Regions from separate parts of the Streptomyces sp. NBC_00370 genome, predicted to be linked through region 2. Evidence: riboswitches for the same ligand, from Rfam matches in the RefSeq annotation. Region 2 holds a riboswitch; the other holds the start of a gene.
The links. Region 2 has a riboswitch for glycine ahead of gcvT (glycine cleavage system aminomethyltransferase GcvT). Riboswitches for the same ligand answer to the same signal wherever they lie in the genome.

Region 1 (4,195 bases), 4.4 Mb from region 2:
CGTACGGCGAGCAGCCCGGCGAACTCGCCCTGCGAGCCGGCGTTGGGCTGGAGCGACACCGCGTCGTAGCCGGTGACCTCGGCGAGCCGCTCCTCCAGCTCGCGGATGAGCGTCAGATAGCCCTGCGCCTGGTCGGCCGGGGCGAAGGGGTGCAGCGCGCCGAACTCGGGCCAGGTGACGGACTCCATCTCCGTGGTCGCGTTCAGCTTCATGGTGCACGAGCCGAGCGGGATCATGCCGCGGTCCAGCGCGTAGTCGCGGTCGGCGAGCCTGCGCAGGTAGCGCAGCATCGCCGTCTCGGAGCGGTGCTGGTGGAAGACGGGGTGCGTCAGGTAGTCGTCGGAGCGCAGCCGCGCCTCGGGCAGGTCGTCGTCGGCCGTCGCGTCGAGCGCGTCGATGTCGGCGTCCACGCCGAAGGCGGTCCACACGGCGGACAGCTGCACCCGGCCGGTGGTCTCGTCGCAGGCGATCGAGACATGGTCGGCGTCGACGAGCCGGATGTTGACGCCGTTCTCGCGTGCCGCCGCCACCACGTCGGCCGCCCGGCCGGGGACCCGCGCGGTGACGGTGTCGAAGTACGTGCCGTGGACGATCTCCGTGCCGCCGGCCCGCAGCCCCTCGGCGAGCAGCGTGGCGAACCGGTGCGTGCGCTGCGCGATGGCGCGCAGTCCCTCCGGGCCGTGGTAGACGGCGTACATGCCGGCCATCACGGCGAGCAGCACCTGGGCGGTGCAGATGTTGCTGGTGGCCTTCTCGCGGCGGATGTGCTGCTCGCGGGTCTGGAGGGCCAGCCGGTACGCCCGGTCGCCGTCGGCGTCGACGGAGACCCCGACGAGCCTGCCCGGCAGGTTGCGGGCGAACGTCTCGCGCACGGCCATGAAGCCGGCGTGCGGTCCGCCGAAGCCCATGGGGACGCCGAAGCGCTGGGTGGTGCCGACGGCGATGTCGGCGCCGAGCTCGCCGGGCGAGGTGAGGAGCGTCAGCGCGAGCAGGTCGGCGGCGACGGTGACGACGGCGCCGAGTTCGTGGGCCCGCTCGACGACGGGCGCGATGTCCCGTACGGCACCGGAGGCGCCGGGGTACTGGAGCAGGACGCCGAAGACACCGCGCTCGGCGGCCTCGGCGGGGATGCCGTCGGTCAGGTCGGCGACGACGACCTCGACGCCGGTCGGTTCGGCGCGGGTCCGGATCACGGCGATCGTCTGCGGCAGGGTGTCGGCGTCGACCAGGAAGACGCCGTTCTTGACCTTGCCGACCCGGCGGGACAGCGCCATCGCCTCGGCGGCGGCCGTGGACTCGTCGAGCAGGGAGGCGCCCGAGGTGGGCAGTCCCGTGAGGTCGGCGACTACGGTCTGGAAGTTGAGCAGCGCCTCCAGCCGGCCCTGGGAGATCTCCGGCTGGTAGGGCGTGTACGCGGTGTACCAGGCCGGGTTCTCCATCACGTTCCGCAGGATCACCGGCGGGGTGAAGGTGCCGTAGTAGCCGAGGCCGATCATCGGCGCGAGCACCTGGTTGCGGTCGGCGAGGCTGCGCAGCTCGGCCAGGACCTCGGCCTCGGTACGGGCGTCGGGAAGCCGCAGCGCCTCCGCACTCTTGATCACGTCGGGCACGGCCGCGGCGGTCAGCTCGTCCAGCGAGCCGTAACCGACCTGGGCGAGCATCTTCGCCTGAGCGCCGGCGTCGGGACCGATGTGGCGCTGTTCGAAGGGGGTGCCTCGCTCCAGCTGTGCGAGCGGAATGCGGTTGGCGGTCATTACGGAGGCCTCCTGGTCGACACGACCTGCGAGGGGCACCAAGACGCGGGTGCCCGGGCGGCCTCCCCCTCTGTCATCTCGACCTGAGAGCTTCACCGGCCCGCCCTGCGGCGGCCCGGCTTTCACCGTCGGTGAGAGCGGCTGCCTCGCGGCATCCGCCCTGCTTTCCAGAGTGACCTCGTCCGTGCGGTACGGGGGCCTGAGAGATTCCGGGGAGGATTTGCTCCTTCGGCGCCTCCGATGATCTCAATCGGAGGACTCTCCCGCACGGGGTCGACAGCCGTCTGCCAGCCTACCAGCGAGCGCTTGAGGCCAACTTTTCGAGTGGCCGCCTTGCCGGATCTGCACTTTTGTAGTCTTTACCAGCAGTTGCGACCAATTGGAGGGACCGTGGAGAGCGATATCGATCCGCGCAGCCTGATCGGCCGCAAGGCGTTCGACCGCGACGGCCACAAGATCGGCACGGTGGACGAGGTCTATCTCGACGACGCGACAGGCGTCCCGGAGTGGGCCGCCGTGCGTACGGGGCTGTTCAGCCACGACGCCTTCGTACCCCTCAGCCCCAGCACGCTGGTGGACGAGGCGCTGCGCGTGCCGTTCGACCGGTCCCTGATCAAGGACGCGCCGGACTTCGGTGTCGGCCGGCATCTCTCCCCCGAGCAGGAACTGCAGCTCTACCACCACTACGGCCTCGCCCTCCCGGAGCCGTCCGAGCGGCCGGCTTCCCTGTCGGACGGGGACTCCCAGCGGGACTTCGGCCGTCTGGCCGGCCAGGAGGACTGATCCGGCGCCGCTGGGTCCGTGTCCGCAGGCGCGAGCGGCACCAGCGGCAGCGGGTCGGCGGGCTCCAGGTCGGGGTCGTCCACCCAGAACGTCCGTACCCGGCCGGGCAGCGAGCCCGGCACCTCGAAGCGCACCGTGACCCGGCGAAGGCCGCTGCCCTGCACCCAGCCGGGTCCGAAGACCGCGTGATGCACGTCATGCCCGGCGGCGAAGCGCCGCTCAGCCGGGGCCGGGACCTCCACGGCCGCTGTCGGGGCCTCTGCGGGCATCGCGGGCGGCCCGCCGCCGGGAGAGCCGCCGGGCTCCGCGGAGGGCTCCGGCGGCCCGGCAGCGGACTCGGCGGGCTCCGCCGACTCCGCGGCCTCGGCGGCCGCCGCTTTGGGCCCTTCGGCGGCCGCCTGGGCGAAGAGGTCTTCCTGTGTGTAGTCGGCGAGTCCCGTGACGCCGACCCCCAGCAGCCGCACCCCGCCGGTCGTGTCCACGGACTCCAGCAGCCGCCCCGCCGCCTCGCGGACGACTCCCACGTCGTCCGTCGGCCCGCGCAGCGTCTCCGAACGGGTCAGCGTCGAGAAGTCGTAGCGCCGCACCTTGAGGACCACCGTCCGCCCGGAGTGCCCGGAGGCGCGCAGCCGCTCCACGCACCGGTCGGCCAGCCGGTCGACCTCCGTACGCACCCGGACCCGGTCGTGCAGATCCACGTCGAAGGTGTCCTCGACCGACACGGACTTGGCCTCCCGGTCGGACACCACGGGACGCTCGTCGTGGGCCAGCGCCATCCGGTACAGCGAGCTGCCGTGCGCCTTGCCCAGCAGCCGGACCAGCTCGTCCTCGCCGGCCTCCGCCAGCTCGGCGACCGTCGTCATCCCGGCGCGCCGCAGATGATCACCGGTGGCGGGGCCGACCCCCGGCAGGATCCGCACCGACATCGGCCCGAGCAGCCCGCGCTCGGTGCCGGGCTCTATGAGGACCAGCCCGTCGGGCTTGGCCTGCTCCGAGGCGATCTTCGCCAGCATCTTGGAGGCGGCGAGCCCCACCGAGCCGGTGAGTCCCGTGACGGCCCTGATGTCCCTGCGCAGCTGCTCACCGGCCACCCGCGCGCTCGCCGAGTCGTCGGCGGAGCCGCCGGCCTCCAGGTCCACGAAGGCCTCGTCCAGACTCAGCGGCTCCACCAGCGGGGAGAGCCGCCCCAGCAGCTCCATGACCTGCTCGCTGATCGTCCGGTAGACGGTGAAGCGGGGCACGAGATACGCCGCGTTCGGCGCGAGCCTGCGCGCCTGCGCCATCGGCATCGCGGAGTGCACCCCGAACCTGCGCGCCTCGTACGAGGCCGTCGAGACCACTCCGCGCGGCCCGAGCCCCCCGACGACGACCGCCTTCCCGCGCAGACTCGGCTTGGCCGCCTGCTCCGCGGCGGCGAAGAAGGCGTCCATGTCGAGATGGAGGATGGTCGGGGCGGTTCTCACACCACCGATGCTGCCTCAGAGCACTGACAATCGGCCGTTCGTCACACGGCCCGGTCGCGGCGCCGTCTGGCGAGTTCGTCGGCGGGGTTGTTCCCCACCAGCGTCTCGCCGGTGTCGATCCGCTCCCCGTGCAGCTGGGAGAGGGCCGACTCGACGTCGCGCCAGACCACCCCCACGGCGATGCCGAAGATCCCC
Region 2 (4,195 bases):
CTCGCCGGTCACCGGCGCGTAGAGATCGCTGACCGACTTGGTCGACTCCAGCTCGCCGCAGGTCTCGCCCGCGGTCACCGTGTCACCGACCTCAGGGAGCTGGACGTACACGACATCGCCGAGCGCGTTGGCCGCGAACTCGGTGATACCGACTGTCGACACGCCGTCCTCGACGGTCGTCAGCCACTCGTGCTCCTTGCTGTAGCGCAGCTGCTGGGGGTTGCTCATGGTCTGAATTCTCCTGTACGCGGGGGAGTGGTGGGGAACAGTCGTCTTGCGGACTGAGACGCCGGTATCAGCTCTGACGCTCTCGCTATCACTTCTGACGCTTGTAGAACGGCAGCGCCACGACCTCGTACGGCTCGTGCGAGCCGCGGATGTCGACCCCGACGCCCTTGGCGCCGGGCTCGGCGTGGGCCGCGTCGACGTACGCCATGGCGATCGGCCTGCCCAGCGTCGGGGAGGGCGCGCCGGACGTGACCTCGCCCACGACCGCGCCGCCCACGACGACGTGGTAGCCGGCGCGCGGCACCCTGCGGCCCTCGGCGATCAGCCCGACCAGTTTGCGCGGCGGCGCGACGGCGGTCAGCTCGACGGCGGTCGCGAGCGCCATCCGGCCGACGAAATCTCCGCCGTTGGAGGTCTTCTCGAACTTGACCACCCTGCCGAGACCCGCGTCGAACGGGGTGAGGCTCGCGGTCAGCTCGTTGCCGTAGAGCGGCATGCCCGCTTCGAGCCGGAGCGTGTCGCGGCAGGAGAGGCCGCACGGTACGAGACCGGCGCCCGCGCCCGCCTCGGTCAGCGCCTGCCACACCCGCTCGGCGTCGGCGGGGGCCAGGAACAGCTCGAAGCCGTCCTCGCCGGTGTAGCCGGTACGGGCGATCAGCGCCCGCACCCCGGCCACGGTGCCGGGCAGCCCCGCGTAGTACTTCAGCCCGTCGAGGTCGGCGTCGGTCAGCTGCTTGAGGATGCCGGAGGACTCCGGGCCCTGGATCGCGAGCAGCGCGTACGCGTCGCGGTCGTCGCGCACCTCGGCGTCGAACCCGGCGGCGCGCCCGGTCAGCGCGTCGAGGACGGTCTGCGCGTTGGACGCGTTCGCGACGACCAGATACGTCTCGTCGGCGAGGCGGTAGACGATCAGGTCGTCCAGGATGCCGCCGTCCTCCTGGCAGATCATCGTGTAGCGGGCGCGGCCCACGGCCACGGCGCCGATGTTGCCGACCAGCGCGTAGTCGAGGAGCTGACCCGCCGCCGGGCCCGAGACGGTGATCTCACCCATGTGGGAGAGGTCGAAGAGGCCGGCCTTCGTACGGACCGCGGTGTGCTCGTCGCGCTCGCTGCCGTACCGCAGCGGCATGTCCCAGCCGGCGAAGTCGGTCATGGTGGCGCCCAGCGCGCGGTGCGTGGCGTCGAGGGCGGTGCGGCGGGGGGAAGGGCTCATCGATGGCTCCCAGGGCATGGCTGATGACAGGCGAGGACGTTCCTCCCCATCTGTCATCGGAACCTGAGAGGTTCACCACGACCGCACGTACTACATACGTGCGCACAGCCGTGGTTTGCACCGTGGGTGGGACCGCAGAGCTGCGGCCCGCTTTTCAGATCTGCCTCATCCGCGCGGTACGGGGCCTGAGAGATTCAAGGGAGGAACTTGCTCCTTCGGCGCCCGGCGCATGTGGTGGCCGGGACTCTCCCGCGCGGATTCAAACGGCCGGTATGCAGTTGGCGCGGACATCATCGCACGCATCCCGGTCCGGCACACCCCGGGAGAGGGTTGTGGGACATTACCTTTTCTTTACACTTCTTGGGCAAGTAGAAGCAAGAGTCGTCGTGGGCCGAGGGATGACCATGACAGGGGGACGGCGATGACGGTGCAGCGCTCAGAGGTGACGGACGAGTACGTGCCCGCGCGGGCACGCGTCCCGGTGGTGCCGGCGCCCGCCGGGGCCGTGACGCCCCCGGTGCCCGCGGGGCCCGTCCGGGATTTACGCGCCAGGGGCGGCCGGGTGCCGGGCGGCCTGGTCTTCGCCCCGGGGGACGTGATCGTGGTGTCCGGGCTGCCCGGCAGCGGCAAGTCGACCCTGATCCGGCGTACGGCGGCGAGCGGCGCCATCGACTCCCAGGACGCCAGGGACCGCTGGGCGCGCCGGCTGCCGGGACCGCTGCCGTACGCGCTCTACCGCCCGCTGGTCAGGATCGCCCACTACGCGGGGCTGCGCCGCGCGCTGCGCTCGGGCGAGAGCGTCGTCGTGCACGACTGCGGCACCCAGACCTGGGTACGGCGCTGGCTGGCCCGCGAGGCCCGCAGGCGCGGCCGGCGCCTGCATCTCGTCCTGCTGGACGTACCGCCCGAGGTGGCCCGGGAGGGGCAGCGCGAGCGCGGCCGTGGAGTCTCCGGCTACGCCTTCGCCCGGCACCGCCGCGCGGTGCGCGGGCTGCTGACGGGCGCCGAGGCGGGCAAGCTGCCGCCCGGCTGCGCCACGGCGGTGCTGCTGGACAGGGCCGCGGCGGGCGCGCTCGGCAGCATCGCGTTCACCGCCCCCGTCCCACCAGGGCAGTCACGGAGTTAGGGTGCTGCGGCAGCGCCGAAAACAGGGGCGGGACAGGGGCGAGGAGAAGCAGTGAACACAGCGTGGCCGGCCAACGAGCTGGAAGAGGTGCTTGCCGCATCGCTCGGCAATCCGGCGGCCGGCGGCCGGCTGGTCGAAGTGCTCGGACGCAGCGCGCTCTGGGTGCCGCTGCCGAACGGCGGCGGACCCGACAGCCCCGGCCTCGACCTGCCGACCGTCGAACTGGAAGGCGCCGCCTACGTGCCGGTGTTCAGCTCGGAGCAGCAGTTCCTCAGCTGCGCCGGCGCCCATATGCCGTTCACCGTCGCGCCCGCCGTCGAGTTCGCCCGCGGGCTGCCCCCGCAGCTCGGGCTCGCCGTCAACCCCGGCGGCACGGTCGGCGCTCCGCTGCCGCCGGCCGCCGTCGCCGAGCTGTGCAAGTCCGGGCGCACCCCGCTCGACGGACCGGCCGGCGGCGGCCGGGTCAAGCTCTTCGAGCCGGACTGGCAGGAGGAGCCCGTCGACTTCCTCGCCGCCGCCGCCGGGGAGTTCGAGGCGTCCGGGCTCGTCCTGTCCGCCCGCCGCACCCTCGCCAGCGTCGAGGGAGGCGCGCCGCAGCTCTTCGTCGGCGTACAGCTCTCCTCGTGGGAGGCCGTGGACCGCGAGGTGCCCATGGACGCGCTCGGCCGGGCGCTCGGCCGGGTCCAGGTCGGCTGGCAGGTCAGTCTGATCCTGCTCGACGTGGCGCAGGGCGATCCGGTCGCCGACTGGATGCTGGAGCGGGTGCGGCCCTTCTACCAACGGATCCATCCGCACTGATTCCCCCGCACCCGCGGGGAACTGACGGGGCGACGGGTACATGTACGCATCCTGCGGGCCCCGGCGCGCCGCTTATGCGCAGCACACACCCGCCGTCAAGTCTGTGTCAGTACCGCCCCCTAAGCTGGTTTGATGGCGGGGGAGCAGGGCCGGATCGACGAGGGGCGGGACCAGGAGTGAGCGCGTCAGGCACCGCGGCGGCCGGGCAGGTGGAGCAGATGCTGCGCCAGGTGACGCCCGGACGGTACGACGCGTACGAGGCGCTGCTCCAGGCTCTCGCCGACGGCACGACGGGCCAGGTGTGGATGCTGCTCTGGCACGGCCAGGCGGGCTCCCCCGACGCCCAGTACGGGAACATGGAAGTGGACGGCCTCGGCTACGCGCCCTGCGTCACCTCCGCCCAGGAGCTCTCCGTCAGCGGCTGGACCCGGGCGCACGAAGTGGTCACGGGCCGTGACATCGCCCGCGCCCTCTACCCCGACCGCTGGGGGATCTGGCTCAACCCGCACGCCCCCGGCGGCGGTGTCGGGATCCCCTGGCTGGATCTGCGCCGGATCGCCACCGGGCTCGACCGGATGCCGGCGGGACCGCTGCGGCTCTCCGAGCCCGCCGTCGAACTGCCGCAGTTCTACGCGCTGCTCACGCAGAACGCGCACCGCACGCCCGCGGTCCGCTCGCTGCGCCGCGCCTGGGTGCAGCCGGCGCTCGGCTCCCCGTACCTGACCATCGGGCTCGATCTCTACGACACGAGCCCGGCGTCGGTCGGCGCCGTCCGGACGATGATGCAGCAGTCCGTCGCCGCCGTCCCGGACGGGCTGCCGGTCTCGACG

Region 1: linked by a shared signal. The riboswitch ahead of gcvP (aminomethyl-transferring glycine dehydrogenase) and the one ahead of gcvT (glycine cleavage system aminomethyltransferase GcvT) in region 2 are both predicted to bind glycine.

What each region holds. Positions count from the first base shown of each region.
Region 1 covers NZ_CP107968.1:1,583,728-1,587,922, forward strand. Annotated here, with positions in the region: gene gcvP (aminomethyl-transferring glycine dehydrogenase) at 1-1,754, opposite strand, end outside; glycine riboswitch at 1,932-2,030, opposite strand; gene OHS57_RS06640 (PRC-barrel domain-containing protein) at 2,133-2,537, shown strand; gene OHS57_RS06645 (DNA polymerase IV) at 2,438-4,000, opposite strand; gene OHS57_RS06650 (MerR family transcriptional regulator) at 4,042-4,195, opposite strand, start outside.
Region 2 covers NZ_CP107968.1:6,008,160-6,012,354, forward strand. Annotated here, with positions in the region: gene gcvH (glycine cleavage system protein GcvH) at 1-228, opposite strand, end outside; gene gcvT (glycine cleavage system aminomethyltransferase GcvT) at 317-1,441, opposite strand; glycine riboswitch at 1,606-1,703, opposite strand; gene OHS57_RS26920 (AAA family ATPase) at 1,863-2,567, shown strand; gene OHS57_RS26925 (enhanced serine sensitivity protein SseB) at 2,619-3,365, shown strand; gene OHS57_RS26930 (enhanced serine sensitivity protein SseB C-terminal domain-containing protein) at 3,542-4,195, shown strand, end outside.